DNA from 4 places in the Winogradskyella rapida genome. Region 2 is predicted to be linked to each of the others. Evidence: riboswitches for the same ligand, from Rfam matches in the RefSeq annotation. Region 2 holds a riboswitch; each other region holds the start of a gene.
What was found. A riboswitch is a leader RNA that binds a small molecule or an ion and turns the genes downstream of it on or off. The one in region 2 is predicted to bind S-adenosylmethionine.

Region 1 (4,322 bases), 400 kb from region 2:
CGTCCCGTTGGGGTATAATATCGTGATACCGTTAAGCGTACCGCACTACCATCACCCAAAGCCATTTCACGTTGTACAAGCCCTTTACCATAAGAACGACGCCCTACAATAATACCTTTATCATTATCTTGAAGCGCTCCAGCAACCACTTCGCTAGCCGAGGCAGAATTCTCGTTGATTAAGATAAAAATCTCACCATCTTCAAAAGCACCATTACCCGTAGCATAGACATATTCTTCTTTTCCTCGCTTATCTTTAGTGAATAAAATGAGTTTATCATCTTCTAAAAACTCGTCTACAATCTGTTCTGCAATCCCCAAAAAACCACCAGGATTCTCTCTTAAATCTAAGGCCAATTTCTTAGCTCCTTGCCCCTGAAGTGTATTTAAAGCAGCTTTAAATTCCTTATAGGTAGACTCTGCAAAACGGTTAATTTTTATATACCCTAACTCTTCTGTAAGCATATAAGCGGCATCTACACTTTTAATAGGAATGGCTTTTCGCTTAACATCAAACTCTAACAACTCCGGCGCTCCTTTTCTATAAACGGTAAGCTTAATAGAGGTATTCTTATCCCCTTTAAGCTTTTGACTAATCATACTATTGGTGATCTGAGCACCATAAAGCGTATCGTTATCAGCCATAAGAATACGATCGCCACTTATAATCCCCGCTCGTTCACTAGGTCCATTTTTGGTGGGCTTAATCACAGCAATGGTATCACGGTAGGCATAAAAATTAATCCCAATACCTACAAAATCACCTTTCATGTTTTCAGTGACACGTTTTAAATCTTCTTTGGGAATATAGGTAGAATGTGGATCTAAATTTTGCAGAATACCGTTTACAGTCACATCAACTATACTGTCGGTATTCACTTCCTCCACATATTCGTAATCAATATAATCAATTAACCGATTGAGTTTATTCTTTTTACTATTGCTTGTAAAGAGGTTATCTGACGTGTCTGAAAAATTCAATTTTCCACCAATAACCACCCCGGCCGCAATTGCAGCACCGATAATTAATGGTATGTATTTATTTTTTGTTGCCATAGTATTTCCCTCTTAGGGAATCTTAATCGATATCTTCGATAAGCTCTATCTGAATCCCTGCTTTTTTCAGAAATTTTAATCCCGAGTCATCCTTATAACCTTGATGGTACACGACTCTAACAATACCCGCTTGATGGATTAGCTTACTACACTCTTTACAAGGCGAAAGCGTAATGTATAAAGTTGCTCCTTGACAAGACTGCGTAGAGGATGCCACTTTTAAAATGGCATTAGCCTCGGCATGTAACACATACCATTTGGTATAGCCTTCATCATCCTCACAGTAATTTTCAAACCCCGTAGGCGTTCCGTTATAACCATCAGAAATAATCATACGGTCTTTTACAATGAGTGCGCCCACCTGTTTTCTATTGCAATGGGAGAGTTTACCCCATTCTTTAGCGATTCGTAAATACGCTTTATCGTAACGACGCTGTTTTATTTTTGACATTCCTTAAAAGTATTATGCAATCGTACCTTGTTCAGAACGAAGATAAAAGGTTAAAAATACATTCCTCTTTGACTTCGCGTTAAAATTTTACCAAACTTTAATTTAGTTGATAAGATCGCTTTCTATAATCATAGGAATCACTAAGCCAATAACGATAGAAGATAAGACCATCATCCAATCACGACGCGAAAATCTAAATACCGTTTGACAAATAAATCCTATAAACAAGACCACAAAAACAATAATTATTTGTGCAATTTCTATACCTAAAGCAAATTCTATAAGCAGTTCCAATTTATTTTCGGCCTGACCAGAAAACATTTTAAACTCTCTTGCAAAGCCTAAACCATGAATAATTCCAAAGAACAAGGTGGTTACAAACAGCAAGCCTATTTTATTATTTTTAGAAGTTTTACCAGCGGTAAAGACATTGTACAAGGCCATAATTAAAATGGTCACCGGAATTAAAAATTCCACCAATTGGCCGTTAATCTGCACCACACCATAAGCCGCTAAAACCAAGGAGAGCGTATGCCCTACGGTAAAAGTGGTCACTAAAATAAGGACGCGTTTCCAGTCGTTAAACAAATAAGGTACTGCGAGTACCATTAAAAAAAGGATATGGTCATAACCATTAATATCCAAGACGTGATTCATGCCATATTGCACATTGAACCAAAAATTTTCGAACATAGTTGATATTTTAGGGAAATTCAAAGTTACAATTAAAATGCATATGCTCTTAATAAAAAAAAGTGAATAAAATTTGTATAATCCTATTTTCTTTCGGAATATTGTAGTTCACAAAGTTCAAACAACTTATTGAAATGTTATCAAGAAAGGTGGAGGGATTAGACCCTTTGATGCCTTAGCAACCCTTAGACTTACTAAGAAGGTGCTAAATTCTACGTAATTAGCGATTCATTTATCGCTTAATTGGATAGATAACCCATACAATTGCTCATCTGCAATTTTTATTCTTTATAACTTTTTCTATACCTACGTCTTTTGACGTTTTTAGTTTTTTGATTTTTTTTAAATAGAAAAAAATGAAATCTAATCGTATTGAAACACAAGCTATACGCACACAAATAGAACGTTCGCAATTTTTAGAACATTCAAGTCCTTTATACCTAACCTCTAGCTACGTGTTTGAGGATGCTGAAGATATGCGCGCTTCCTTTGCCGATGAAAAGGAACGCAATATTTATAGCCGTTACTCCAACCCGAACACTTCAGAATTTATAGAAAAAATCTGTCTGATGGAAGGTGCCGAACGTGGCTATGCCTTTGCGTCGGGGATGTCGGCCGTATTTTCAACTTTTGCCGCTTTACTTAATGCTGAAGATCATATTTTATCTTGCAGAAGTATCTTTGGGTCTACACAAACCTTATTCAATACCATTTTACCAAAGTGGAACATTGCAACGAGTTATTTTAAAATTGATGAGCTCGATACGATTGAAAGCCTTATTCAGCCCAACACAAAAGTGATCTATGCCGAGAGCCCTACCAATCCTGCTGTAGATATTTTAGACTTAGAACGAATTGGAGCCCTTGCAAAAAAGCATAACCTTATTTTTATTATAGACAATTGTTTTGCCACGCCTTACTTGCAACAGCCTATTAAATTTGGGGCCGATTTAGTCATCCATTCTGCCACTAAGTTAATAGATGGTCAAGGACGTGTTTTAGGAGGTGTAGTTGTCGGCGACACAGAACTGATTCAACAGATCTATTTATTTTCAAGAAACACGGGTCCTTCCCTATCGCCATTTAATGCATGGGTATTATCTAAAAGCTTAGAAACCTTACCGGTGCGCGTCGATAGACATTGTGATAATGCGTTAAAAGTGGCTCATTTTTTAGAATCCCATCATTTGGTGAATGTTGTAAAATACCCATTTTTAAAATCGCATCCGCAATACGAATTGGCGAAAAAACAAATGAAAGCCGGCGGAAACATTGTAGCTTTTGAAATTAAAGGCGGCATTGAAGCAGGGAAGCAATTTTTGAATTCCATCAAACTATTATCGCTCTCTGCAAATCTAGGAGACACGAGAACTATAGTGACGCATCCGGCCTCTACAACACATGCTAAAATCCCAGAATCTGTTCGTTTAGAAACCGGAATTACATCAGGATTAATCAGAGTTTCTGTAGGCCTAGAGCATCCTGAAGATATTATTAACGATTTAAAACAGGCTTTAGAAAACTAAAGTCAGTTCGAGTGATTTTATGACAATGGCATAAAATTATATCGAGAACACAACCATATTATGAGCAAAATAACAGACCAATTACAAAAACGAATCTTAGTTCTCGATGGCGCCATGGGAACCATGCTTCAGCAATATAGCTTCTCTGAAGAAGATTTTAGAGGCGAACGTTTTAAGGATTACCCATCACCTTTACAAGGGAATAACGATTTATTATCCCTAACCCAACCTGAAGCCATAGCCGCTATTCATGCTAAATATTTTGAGGCTGGCGCCGATATCGTAGAAACCAATACCTTTTCTGGGACTACCATTGCTATGGCCGATTACGACATGGAAGATTTGGTGTATGAGCTCAACTATGAATCGGCTAAAATTGCCAGAGACGTTGCGGATAAATTCACGAAAGAAAATCCTGAAAAACCACGTTTTGTAGCCGGAAGTATTGGCCCTACCAATAAAACGGCTAGTTTATCACCGGATGTGAATAGACCAGAATACAGAGCCATTACCTTTAACGAACTACGTGTGGCCTACAAGCAACAAGTAGAAGCTCTAATTGATGGTGGTGTAGACATGCTTTTGGTTGAAACTATT
Region 2 (4,322 bases):
CATTCCGATCTCTTGTAATGTCTATAGTTCGTAAAACTTGATTCATTAATTTATAGGCCGCCACTTGAAAGCGGTTGTTTAAAGCTGTTCCGTGGTAATTGAGCCAAGACTCAATGTGAAATAAACCCTGATCCTTTTTAGTCCGATCAAATTTTTGCGTTAAAGATTCAGGAGTACGGTATAAGGTCATGGCGTGCATTCTAGCATCAACCAACGGTTGAGAAGAATTGTTTAAAATAGCATCTTGAATATGGCAGTTGGCAATAACCCAATCCGTAGATTTCCAATCTGTAGCAATTGGGATAAGATGCTGAATTAAGCGGGGTTTTAAGGCGGCTAATTCCCAAGCAATTCCACCACCAACAGAACCACCAATAACAGCAAATAAGGATGTGATATCTAATTCCTCTAAGGCTAAAGCAAAGAGTTTGGCGATGTCCCTAGCGGTGTAATCTTTATAATTCTCAATGAGATTCTCCGCGTTATTATCAAAACCATTGCCCAAAATGTTAAACGATATAATGGTGTAATCTTCTATGTTTATACATTTGTTTTCACCAATAATTTCGTTCCACCAACCTTGTTCACCAATAACGTTAGAGTTACCAGTAAGCGCATGATTCACCAAGATGATTGGTGCGCTGTGTAACGGTTGCCCAAAAGTTTGATAATACAAATTATGAGAGGTCGTTTGATGCGACTCATTTGTGAAATTTGAAATTTTAATATGTTGTAAATGTACCATGTTGTATTGTGCTGAGAGGTGAACCTAAGTGTCTTAAGTAATCTTGATTAAGAGTTTTCAAACTTTGTTAAGCTCTTAAAGCATCATCATATATAATGAATGTGTTTTAAGCTTATTAACAGTTTGAAAACTCTTAGAATTTAAAATGAGGGTCTAAAACTTAATCTTGAAGCGAAAGCTTCTGCTTTACAACGGCAAAGGCTTCTTTCAAATCGTCTTTTAAATCTTCAATGGCTTCAATACCAACTGATAAACGAATAAGATCTTTCGTTACTCCCGTAGCATTTTGTGCCGCATCATCAAGTTGTTGGTGTGTGGTACTTGCAGGGTGAATAATTAACGATTTCGTATCACCAATATTAGCTAGTAACGAGAATAACTTAGTGGTATCTGCAATGGTTTTTGCAGCTTCATAACCGCCTTCTACGCCAAAAGTAACCACACCACTTTGACCTTTAGGGAGGTATTTTTGGGCTAGGTCATTGTATTTGCTCGATTTTAAACCTGGGTAATTTACCCAAGTCACTTCAGGCTGTGTTTCTAACCATTGCGCAAGTTCTAAGGCATTTTGGCTGTGTTTCTGAATACGAAGTTCTAAAGTTTCAAGACCTTGTATAATTTGAAACGCATTAAACGGACTTAGTGCACCACCATAATCACGTAGACCTTCCACTCTAATTTTTGCAATAAATGCAGCGGCTCCAATAGCTTCACTATAGACTAAACCATGGTAGCCGGCAGAAGGTTCTGTAAATTCTGGGAATTTTCCATTGGTCCAATCAAAAGTTCCTGCGTCAATAATAACGCCTCCTAATGAGGTACCGTTTCCGGTAATGTATTTGGTTAAGGAGTGAATAACAATATTGGCCCCATGCTCAATAGGTCTTAATAGGTAAGGCGTGGCTACCGTATTATCTACGATAAGCGGAACTTTAAAGGCTTTGGCTTGTGTTGAAATGGCCTCTAAATCGAGAACGTCTAATTTAGGATTCCCTAAAGATTCCACAAAAAAGGCTCTTGTATTTTCTTGGGTTGCAGCTTTAAAAGCTTCAGGATCTGAAGGGTCTACAAAAGTGGTCGTAATACCGTGTCTTGGTAAGGTTACGCTTAATAAATTGTAGGTACCTCCATATAAACTACTCGATGCTACGATATGATCTCCTGCTCTTAATAAAGTGAGTAATGTTGTGGAAATCGCTGAGGTTCCTGATGCGGTGGCCACTGCGGCAATACCGCCTTCTAAAGCGGCTAAACGCTGCTCTAAAATGTCGTTGGTAGGATTGTTTAAACGGGTGTAAATGTACCCTGGAACTGAAAGGTTAAAGCGCCCTGCGGCCTCGTCAGAATCCTTAAATACATACGATGAGGTTTGGTAAATAGGAACAGCTCTGGTTCCTGAAGTTTGACTAGCGTCGTGTCCTGCGTGCAACGCTTGGGTTGCGAATTTTTGTGTACTCATTTTTCTAAGTTTTTGAGTTAATAAAAGATTAAACCAAAAGCCAAATAAGCTTCAAATAAATTTCGAATGCAATCGAAGGGTGAAGCGAACTTAATAGAAAAATATTATAAAGAAAATGCTAACTACAGATGAGTAATTAGTCTTGAGTTATCTATCCAATTTTTAAATTAATGAATTTAAAAATTAAGTAGAATTTAGCACCTTCTTAGTAAATCTAAGGGTTGCTAAGGCTTCATAGGGTCATTCCCTCCACCTTTCTTGATAACATTTCAGTAAGTGTTTGAACTTTGTGAATACAAATATTGCAACACAAAATTTAGAAATCCAAATAAATTATAGAATTTGTGATGTTTTTATGAAAATCTCATTAAAAGAGATTGTTTTTTGCTAAATATTTAATTCTAATGATTTCAGCTACAGGTTTATTCTCTATTTTGCTCTCTAGCCAAGAGATAATATCGAGATATAGGAAGGCGCGACGCTCATAAGGATGGTCTTCAAACGTCTTTAATGTTTTGTGTAACGCTCTAAAGGCATCTTTAAGATCGTGAGGGTAGATGTCTTGCAAGCCTCTAATAAATTTAATCATTTCCTTTTGTACCTCATGGAGGTCATTCATCTTAATTAAAAACTTATAAGTGCTTCGTAATAGCGTTTCTAAGTGGTAATCTAATCCGGCTTCATAATGTGCAACAAGATTTAAGACCCTAGAAAAACACAAGAGGTCCTCGCGCATGGAGAGGGATTTGTTCGAAATAATTTTATCCAGATATTTAATACAGGCTTTATTATTTCCGGCGCCAAAATGAAGACTGGCAAATTTATAGTAAAAGATCATTTTATGGTGCTGATCAATTTTTTCGCCAAAAGGAATAAGGTCTTTTTCAATGGCTGGGATAAGACTTAAACCTTCCTCAAAACTACCGTCAATAAAATGTTTATTAATACGATGGAAATTAGTGTAAAGAAAAACTAAGCTTGCTACATTTTCATCTTGAGGAAAATTAGGATGCTGCACTGTAGTCTCAAATTCGGTGAATTTTTCTAAGAATTTATTTTTATTTCCAATGAATACAAGTGCCTCAAGGAGGTAGTTATTTCCTTTTAAGAAAAATACCGGGTTAAGGTTAATCATGCTAGGATTCTGATAAAATAAATCCACCCATTTTAAAGCGTATTTAAAACAATTCAGAAAATCTTGAAGTAAAAAACTTTGCCACAAATTGGCCTTATAGAGCCATAGTTTTTCACGAAAGCCTAAATCTTCAACATTAACTTTAGGGAGCTGCTTGTTAAAGTAATTGATTACCATAGTAGCTTCATCTTCGTTTTTTACATAGCCTGTTTTAAGAATATTGCTATACAGTTGAAGCGATAAGTTAGAGAGTTTGCTGGCAATAACATTAAGGGTGCTCAGTTCTTTAGCTTGTACGGCGAGTTCATCGGCGCGTGTGCTGATACTTCTAGTAATGTATTGGGATTCGATAACTTTTTCAAGCTCTACAATTTCAAAAGCCGAATTTTTTTCCTCATTAACGATGGCCAACTCTTTCGCTTTATCTAAAATTTTAAGGCTTTGCTTGTAAAGGCCTTTATGGTATAAAATAGAAGCAAAATCGAGTTGTTCTCTAATCTGTAATCTTACATTTTGATGCGAAGGGCTCAGTTTTAAGCTGATTAGGATTTGCTTATATAAATGCGATTTTACATTGGCGAGTTGCTGTTTTTTTACAATGCCACTCTTTAAAATGGCACTTTCATTATAAGCCTTCGCTTTGTCTAAGAAATTAAATAAATTTAAAAATTTGGAGTCTGAATTCACTCCAAGACGACCCACATACAGTTTAAACTGACGCTTTTCAGATTTAGTTAAGGACTTAACTAATGAGAATAAATTATCTTTTTGGTCTTTAGTTATCAATTGTAAAATGGTTTATAATACTGTAAATCAGCTATTTATGATATTTTTTTTAAACTGAACATCGTAAAGTTACACTAAGATCGGTATTTAAAGGCAAATTCAATCTATATATTCGTAAGACAATACTATAAATATATTTTGATAAATGTCTAATAACCGTATTCAAATATTCGATACTACCTTGCGAGATGGGGAAC
Region 3 (4,322 bases), on a different contig from region 2:
CTTTAAGAACGAAATCATTTTATTAGCTTTTCTTAAACTTAGAAAGCAAGATTTTGTTGGCGCTAAAAAATGGCTTGATAAGATAAAAAATCCTGAAGGCGCCTTAGTAAAAAAGCAACAAGGGTATTTAAATTACCTTAATGGTATTATGGTATCGCAAACCAATATGAACGAAGCTGAAGCTTATTTTAAGAAAGCTATTGATTTAGGCTTATCTATGGATCATGATTTAGCAATGGCGAAATTAAACTTAGCCGGTATTGCATTTTCTAAACGTAGAAAACCTGAAGCTCAAAAATTATTAGCTGAAGCTGAAAAATTAGATAAGCGTGATATGTTAGCGGACCAAATTAAAATGATGAAGCAACAAATGAAAAAAGCTTCAATACCAAAGCACCAATACGGTCAACCTACATCAGCTAGACAAAACCGTAGAAGTAAACGCTAATAGCTTCTTTTACCTTGCTTTTTTCTTGGCTAACAGCGGTTGCATCCCAATTAACGCTATCGTTGTTACAAACAAAATAAGTAAATACCAGGTATTCTGAATAAGGTCTAAATAATCAATTTGACCTTTAGAAAAACTTAAAATCATCAAGACTTGTGCTCCATATGGGAGCACTCCTTGTATTATACAGGCAAAGACATCTAAGATAGAGGCTGTTTTTCTATTGGTTAAGCCGTATTCGTCATTAATTGTTTTTGCAATTGGCCCCGATATAATAATAGAAACGGTATTATTAGCAATAGCCATATTTACAGTACTCACCAAGGCGGCAATACCAAATTGGGCTGACGTTTTATTCTTAATAAGCACTTTGATTTTATTTAAAATATAATCGATTCCTCCATTAATTTCTACCAAAGCAGCTAAACCACCCGTTAAAAGTGATAACAAGAAGATTTCTGTCATATTAGTAAAACCTTCATAGGCAATTCGGGTCGATTCCATAAGGGTAAAGTCGCCATAAAACACGCCTAAAATTCCGGCTGAAATAATACCTAAAAACAGCGTTATAAAAACATTTACACCGAGAACAGATAACAGAATCACCAATAGATAAGGGAGTATTTTTACGACAGAATACACATAAGTAACCTCCTCTAGCGCATTAGATTTTAAATCTAAGCCTTGAAAGGTTAAAATCACTAAAGTGATTAAAGCCGCTGGAAGCGCAATTTTGATATTCTCTTTAAATTTATCACTCATTTTACAATCTAAAGATTGTGTGGCTGCAATTGTAGTGTCTGAGATGACCGAAAGATTATCTCCAAACATAGAACCACCTAATAAGGCACCACAAAGTACAGCGAGAGAAATATCACCTTGACCAGAGAAGCCTACTACAATTGGGGCCAGCGTTACAATAGCGCCCACGGAAGTTCCTGTTGACACCGATAAAAATGCTGCGATCACAAAAACACCTAAATAAATGTATTGTATGGCAATGTAATCTAGGCCTAAATTTACAATAGCATCTACACTGCCCGTAGCTTTTGTCACCGTAGCAAAGGCGCCTGCAAGCAAGTAAATTAAACACATGGTAAGTATCTTATGATCGCCACAACCTTTTAAAAGGGTCTGAATTTTAGACTCTACGGAAGATCTAAACATTAAAAAGGCCACAACAATCCCTACCACAACCGCTATAGGTGCTGGTAAAGCATAAAAATCATCTTTATAGATTCCGACGCCTAGAAAGGTAATAACAAATACGAGTAATGGAATTAATGCGGTAACACTTGGGGAAGCAACTTTTGGATTTTTCATTCGATTATGCCTTAAAAAAAGGAGTGCATAGCAAATCAATAGAAAAATTAGATTAACATTTTTTCCAAAGTATTGGCTTATCGCTTTAGCACCTTGCTCGTTATTGCAGGTTGCTATCTCCTTTTAGAGATTCTTGATAATTTATTTAAGGCGGCAAATATATCTATATAAACACATTTAGCACAAACTTTAACGCTTTATTATTATCTGTAACCTTCTTCTTACAATAAAGGCGCCATTAAACGTGCGGTAGCTTCTACAACTTTAGTCCGCTTAGATCGTTTCTTCCAAGAGGCTAGTTCTAATTTTTCGCAATCCTTAAGATCGGCTTTAAAAAGTGACGTCAGATCATCACTAATGGCCTTATTGTAAATTAAAGCATTCACTTCAAAATTAATATTAAAGCTTCGGTAATCCATATTAGTTGTTCCTATGGTACTAAATACACCATCCACAACCATGGTTTTTGCATGTACAAACCCTTTGGTATAGTGATATACTTCTACACCTGCTTCTAAAAGCATTTCCAAATAAGAATTGGTCGCATATTCTGCAATCCAAGAATCCGATTTTTGAGGAACAATGAGTTTAACTTCAATATTACTTCTGGCAATGACTTGTAGAGCCGTTAAAATTTCAGGATTAGGAATAAAATAAGGGGTCGTGATGTAAACATAATCTTCCGCATTGGTTATGGCAACAAATATGGCTTCCATAATATTAGACCAATCGGTATCGGGTCCGCTTGCCGCAATTTGAAGCGGTACATTAGCTTTACAGTTATGATCAGGGAAATAATTTTTGGAAATCTCTAAGGCATCACCGCTTACAAAGTCCCAAGTGGTAAAAAATAAAATCTGAAGGGGTTTTACCGCCTCCCCTACTAATCGTATATGCGTATCTCGCCAATACCTATCATTATTGGCATTAACGTAGGTGTCTGAAATATTCACCCCACCGACATAGCCAATCTTACCATCAATAACTATAATTTTACGGTGATCGCGATAATTCATTTGCCCTGTGAATTTAGAGAATAGCACAGGCATAAATGGGTGCATTTCTATTCCACACTCTTTGAGTTGGCGTTTCATTTTAGAGCTTATAGAACTTCCTACATCATCTATAACAATTCTTACTTCTACGCCATCCCTTGCTTTATCACACAAGAGATTGAGTAATTCTGTACCAATCTGGTCGTCTTTAATTATAAAATATTCTAAATGAATATGATCTGTAGCGTCTTTTATATCTTTGAAGAGGTGTTGAAATTTATCATCACCATTTTTAATAAGCGTAACTTCATTATTAATGGTGAGCTTAGATTTCTCACTGTTGTAAAGCAGTGGAATTAATTTAGATTTCTGCTCTAACAGTTCATCAACCTCATTAATGGTTTTAGTATCTAGCTCTAACTGATCTTGAATCTTTTTAATTACCGATTGGTTAAGGACATTCTTTCTGCTAAAAATCTTTGTTTTACGATATTCTTGTCCGAAAAGATAATACACAATTAAACCCAAGAAAGGCAACGCTAATAAGCCTATGATATAGCTTAGGGCCTTTGTTGGGTTTAGTTTTTTAAGCAGAATGGTAACCACTGCAGATAATGCAATGGTATAATTAAGTATGATTAATACCTGCCAAATATGATTTTTTAAATAATCCAAGGTTTAAGGATGGGTGTTATAATATCCGGCTTCTGGAATTTCTATCTCATATAATTTACGCGAACTATTATTTAAATGGGGCTCTCTTAACCAAGGGTTATGAAGTTTTAAAATCTTATAGTTGATTCCGAATTTCTTAGAGAATTGCGCAAAATCTTTTACGGCCGTATCTACCTTAACCTTGTACGTTGGGATCTCTTTGTATAAATGCGACTTATTAAAGTTGAAACCGTATTTATCAGGATGTGATAAAATTTCTTTTAGAGCTACAATTCTAAACACATAACGCCCCGTTTCTTCACCCAAAAGTAAATCGTAATAATCATTAACATCTTGAGCTTCTAAACGTCTAGAAACTCCGGCATTTCCGGCGTTATAGGCCGCAGCAGCTTTGGTCCAAGACCCTAAATTAGCTTTTGCTTTCTTTAGGTAATTACAAGCTACCTCTGTTGCCATTTCAATATGGTAACGCTCATCGACATTAGAATTGACTTCTAATCCATTCTCACGTCCTGTAGCAGCCATAATTTGCCACATCCCACTTGCTCCTGCAGGTGATTTCGCTGTTGGTATTAATCCGCTTTCAATAACCGCAAGGTATTTAAAATCGTCTGGCACCCCATTTTTCTTTAAAATAGGTTCTATAATCGGAAAATATTTTTGAGCACGCTTAAACATTAATAAACCATTAGATTGCCAATAGGTATTCACTAATAATTCACGATCCATACGCTCATAAATATCCGGATCTTCAACAGGAACGGCTTCTCCTGCAAAATTTAAGTTTTCTGGCATTTCTAAGGCATAGACATTATAATTGTTAACCACAGGATCTTCATGGCCTAAATTACGATCTGAAGGCGCTTGTGCATTCGGTGATT
Region 4 (4,322 bases), 320 kb from region 2:
ATTAGAGGACGGGCTAACATAAAAGACTCATTACAATCCGTTTATACACATAAAACGAAAGCACATATAGATAGTTTAACGGCTGTTATTTATAAAAAAGAAGAAAAAAACCTAACCGAAAGCCTTAAAGCATTACACACAAATTTGGTTTCAATTTTTCCATTAACCCCTGAAGTCAGTGTTTTAAAATACAAAAACAAAACAGTGGCGCTCTGCACGTCATACGATCACAGTGATGCATTTAAAGCATTTTTAGAACAAACACAGCTTAAGGCACTAAAACCGATATGGCATTTAGAGAAAAGTCCAAAATCCTTTGGTAAGGTTGTTTTAGGGAATTCATTTTCTGGTAATCACTACGTAGGCGGTTATACACCTTATGGCTATAATTACGTTGAACTTTCATTACATGATAAGACCACAAGGTTTAAAGCAAAAAATGCAAACAACGGTAATGGCGTTCATATTTTGTATGAAAGTAAAGACACGATTATTGTAAAAGAGGTTCAAAAATTATATCACATCACCTTAAATCCTAACTCTAAATCGTTATGACTGATAGCCTCCTAAGTCTCCTGTTGATTATCGTTTTATGTGGCCATTTCGTAGGCCTTATCCTAGGGTACAAAAGGCGAAAAACAACTCTGACACTAGCCTATGTAAATGCTATTTTTGTAGTCCTTAGCTTTGTTTTTTGGGCCATTACGAGTTGGAATAACAACCTTTATAATATTGCCATTTACGAAGGATTGTTAATCTGTTTTGAAGCTTGTATTTTAAGCTTTGCGCTGTACTCCATTAAAGGTTTTGAGGATAAAACCTATGTAAAAATCATAAATAGCATAGGCTTTGGAATTCATGTATTGGCCATCATGGCTATGCTGTATTATATAAGGCTATTTAAATTTGATCAACTTTTTTAACACGAAAACAAATTTCTCATGATGCTTTTTAATAGGAATTTATGGATTGTCTTATGCTTATGCCTTCAAATTAATAGCTATGCACAATCTGAAAAAGACATGAGAATTATCCCCTTAAAAACCGGAAAGAATCCTAGGACATCATTTAAAGATTTAACTCTAGACCCCGCCCATCTCTTTATACAATCCGAACCCATAGATCAGAATTCGCCACAGATCCAACTTCAATTAAATATTGTAAAAAACGACAACACGTACACGACGTTTCTATGGTATTATGAGACGTCTGCAGATGCTATAAAAACGAACTACCCAAAAGCCTATCTCAACTATTCGTTTTCTTTGAAAGTGGACAAGCAGGACGTGCAGTTGGTTGTTGAAACATTAGACTTTGAAAACAGCATGTTTATAGATTTAGGGCAAACCGCAGTTATAGAAAACCTTAAAATGACCTACGAGACCTGTGTGGGTGAAAGCTCAATTGCTATTAATGGTCAAGAGGAAGGGTCGTTTAACACCTATACGCTGTCACTCGCTGACAAGGATTCCCAGAAAACCTTTTCTTTTACCTCCATACCCATACAGAACGGAAAGACAACATGTATGACATGGAAGACTTACAAGATCTTTATTTTGGCGGCTTCTGAAGACGCCTTAAAGTTAAAAGTCTCTAAAACCTATTTGTAAACCCTACGGACAAGTAAGCTTGTTTAAGATAAATAGCAGCTTAATAGACTTGTAAAATGCTATTTGTTGAATGAACCCGCTATGGTCTACTATAGATCAGCTCATTTTAGAACGCCGGAAAATGAAAGACAGCTCACAAGGATTTCATTTTTTTTTCAAAAACCCAAGACTAATTCATTAAAAATTAAAGATTTTACTACCTTTACATAAATAATTCAAACATCAAGAATCTTATTTATAAGATACCAACCGAGACGAGAGTCCACGGTGGTCAAAAGATGAGGACACAGCGTCAAACTAAAGTGCAACTTCCATTTTTTACTTGATGTCATTAAAATACAACTATGATGTTAAAAAAATTATGTCAATTTCTAAAATTGAGACAGGGTAAAAAAGCGAAAAGATTAGAAGCATTAAAATCCCAAAAACTGATTATCACCAAAACGGTTGTTCTAACAAAAGAATCGGACTTTAAAACGGTAGTATCTTATTTAAATAATCTAGGCATTCAAACCACCAATAAATCTATTCCAGAGATTGAAAGGGAAATAGATAAAAAAATAACGGAGAGTATCACTATAGAACTCGCAAAGCATAGCGATAGTACTAAAGTGAAACATATAGGCGAGCGCTATGCTGCAGTGACCGAAAATCGTAATTTAATGATGCTTAAATTTCATATTAGTGCCTTAAAAAGTTGGACCAAAGACCAATCTACGGAACAACCAGTAGTTAAATTTTAATTACATCAACACCTTTTGTCTTTAAGGCTTTGAGAGCCTTAGAGACACACAACCTAAAAACCCCATAACATGGAAATAAATCAAGTTACTGTTCCCAGTTTTACTGCAGAAATTACAATTGGTCTAAATAAAGGCTATTCTAATGATGCTTGGACATTAAATGACCTTAAGCATAAATTGGTACGCGCTCAGCAAAAGTTAAGAGATACAGAGCGAATTTTATTAAGTGTTAAGCTCACTTTATGTGATATCGTCTTTCTAGGGCAAGACGAACCGTCGGTAACGTTGAGCTTTATTAATTACCCTAAATTCCAAATAGAACATCAACTATTAAAAAAAGGGGTTCTTTTTATTGCTGAACAACTGATGAAGGAACTCAATCAAAATAGAATTGTAATTGTATTTAAAGATCAAACGGTTATGTTAGAGGCTAGCCATGACATCGATAATAACATCCAATTAGGACTATAAGACCCATTGTAAAGCTTCATTTTCTAGACTATTTTATCACCATCAATTAGAGATGCTTTGATTCATTATACGGACGCTTTTCATCCTTGAAAAATCTATAAATTACAGCCCTAACGATACGTCCTAAAGCAACGTTTTGTACTGAGGAAATTCCTCCAATACCACTACGGTTCCGGGGGTACTCCATGATGTCTACAAAGTAAATAGTGTTTTTTTATCCCATAGCATCTCATGTATTTCGTTAGAACAACAAAGGTGAGTCATTGGTTAAGTCTTTAAATAGAATGAACCAACATTTGGAAGCAGCTCGTTATTTCACTAACAAATTAAGGTGTAGAACCGTCCAAAAATGACACGACTTCTTTTACGCATTTTGTAAAACAAAAATCCAGAGGATTATTCAACTAAAAGCATTACATTTAAAAATAAATTAGAAGCAATAGGTTATGTGTTATTGTTATACACTATTTAAGAAACGATTTCAAACCAATAATAAAAATAAAAAATGATAATAGTAGGATTCAAAAATACACCTAGAATATTAGGTACAGTTGACAAATTTGAGTGCCCAAAATGTTTGAATAATACCAACTGGGAATTATTAAGTGTGGAAAAATATCTTACTCTATTTTTTATTCCAATTATACCTACTGGAAATGAGTATAATATAATCTGTGCTATTTGTAAGCATCAAGAAATTCTATCCAAACAAAATTTTAAGAACTATAACCTAAAATTAGATATTGAATCAACATTTTCTGAAAATAAAATTTCAGAAAATAAAAGAAACTTGAAACTTAATGAAATAAACAGAATAATTGAGGAAGACAAAAAAAATCAAAAAAATATCGCATTACAAGGTAGTAAAGAATGGTCTGATTTAGCATCAAAAAAATCAAATGAAGAATTATTATCGATTTATTTTAAAGAAAGACATAAATATAATCCTTCAATGATTATTGCTGTTAAAAATGAAATAGAAAAAAGAAAATTTAATTAATAAAACACATCGTACAAGATCGTGTATAATTCATGGCTAGTTCGGGTTTACTTGCGAAAGTCCTAGCAGACTTTCTATCTGTGATTTATTAGCTTAATTTAGCACTTAAATCTCGCAACGAAGTCATACACAAACACGTTAGCACTTAGCACCAATATAAACAAACAAGAATGGCAGTATTAATAGAAGCTTTTAATGTAGTTGTTAACGATGAAGCGTTTATAACAAAACCTGAAAAGCGAAAGTTGTTTTTAGAAACAATTACTACTAACGCGTTTTGTAGTGATGGCTTGATTTATAGAATTGGCTTTATGGATTCTCAAAATGCTTATCAATACATTAGCTTTTTAGAAAATGAAGTTGGACTTACTTATCAAGACAAATTAGGCTTTGCCCAGGATATCATCTTGGTAAATATGTTAACAGGACCAACAACAAAATGTAACTGGTTTGAATTTGAGAGAAAAAAACATTTTATAAATTTCAAAGAATTTACAA

Region 1: it holds a riboswitch for S-adenosylmethionine, as region 2 does, so the genes downstream of both, ACFQ13_RS12665 (trans-sulfuration enzyme family protein) here and ACFQ13_RS11040 (O-acetylhomoserine aminocarboxypropyltransferase/cysteine synthase family protein) in region 2, are expected to answer to the same signal.
Region 3: it holds a riboswitch for S-adenosylmethionine, as region 2 does, so the genes downstream of both, ACFQ13_RS01160 (Na+/H+ antiporter NhaC family protein) here and ACFQ13_RS11040 (O-acetylhomoserine aminocarboxypropyltransferase/cysteine synthase family protein) in region 2, are expected to answer to the same signal.
Region 4: it holds a riboswitch for S-adenosylmethionine, as region 2 does, so the genes downstream of both, ACFQ13_RS09685 (hypothetical protein) here and ACFQ13_RS11040 (O-acetylhomoserine aminocarboxypropyltransferase/cysteine synthase family protein) in region 2, are expected to answer to the same signal.

Annotation. Positions count from the first base shown of each region.
Region 1 is NZ_JBHTKM010000063.1:1,227,174-1,231,495, forward strand. It holds gene ACFQ13_RS12650 (S41 family peptidase) at 1-1,055, opposite strand, end outside; gene ACFQ13_RS12655 (deoxycytidylate deaminase) at 1,078-1,506, opposite strand; gene ACFQ13_RS12660 (HupE/UreJ family protein) at 1,609-2,199, opposite strand; SAM riboswitch class I at 2,334-2,457, shown strand; gene ACFQ13_RS12665 (trans-sulfuration enzyme family protein) at 2,556-3,725, shown strand; gene ACFQ13_RS12670 (homocysteine S-methyltransferase family protein) at 3,786-4,322, shown strand, end outside.
Region 2 is NZ_JBHTKM010000063.1:831,751-836,072, reverse strand. It holds gene ACFQ13_RS11045 (alpha/beta fold hydrolase) at 1-745, opposite strand, end outside; gene ACFQ13_RS11040 (O-acetylhomoserine aminocarboxypropyltransferase/cysteine synthase family protein) at 906-2,204, opposite strand; SAM riboswitch class I at 2,349-2,472, opposite strand; gene ACFQ13_RS11035 (hypothetical protein) at 2,572-4,122, opposite strand; gene ACFQ13_RS11030 (2-isopropylmalate synthase) at 4,271-4,322, shown strand, end outside.
Region 3 is NZ_JBHTKM010000001.1:249,829-254,150, forward strand. It holds gene ACFQ13_RS01155 (DUF2892 domain-containing protein) at 1-448, shown strand, start outside; gene ACFQ13_RS01160 (Na+/H+ antiporter NhaC family protein) at 458-1,771, opposite strand; SAM-I-IV-variant riboswitch at 1,820-1,916, opposite strand; gene cls (cardiolipin synthase) at 1,993-3,441, opposite strand; gene ACFQ13_RS01170 (lytic transglycosylase domain-containing protein) at 3,445-4,322, opposite strand, start outside.
Region 4 is NZ_JBHTKM010000063.1:510,901-515,222, forward strand. It holds gene ACFQ13_RS09670 (hypothetical protein) at 1-555, shown strand, start outside; gene ACFQ13_RS09675 (hypothetical protein) at 552-923, shown strand; gene ACFQ13_RS09680 (hypothetical protein) at 942-1,610, shown strand; SAM-I-IV-variant riboswitch at 1,825-1,920, shown strand; gene ACFQ13_RS09685 (hypothetical protein) at 1,955-2,353, shown strand; gene ACFQ13_RS09690 (hypothetical protein) at 2,423-2,824, shown strand; gene ACFQ13_RS09695 (zinc-ribbon domain-containing protein) at 3,330-3,824, shown strand; gene ACFQ13_RS09700 (hypothetical protein) at 3,995-4,322, shown strand, end outside.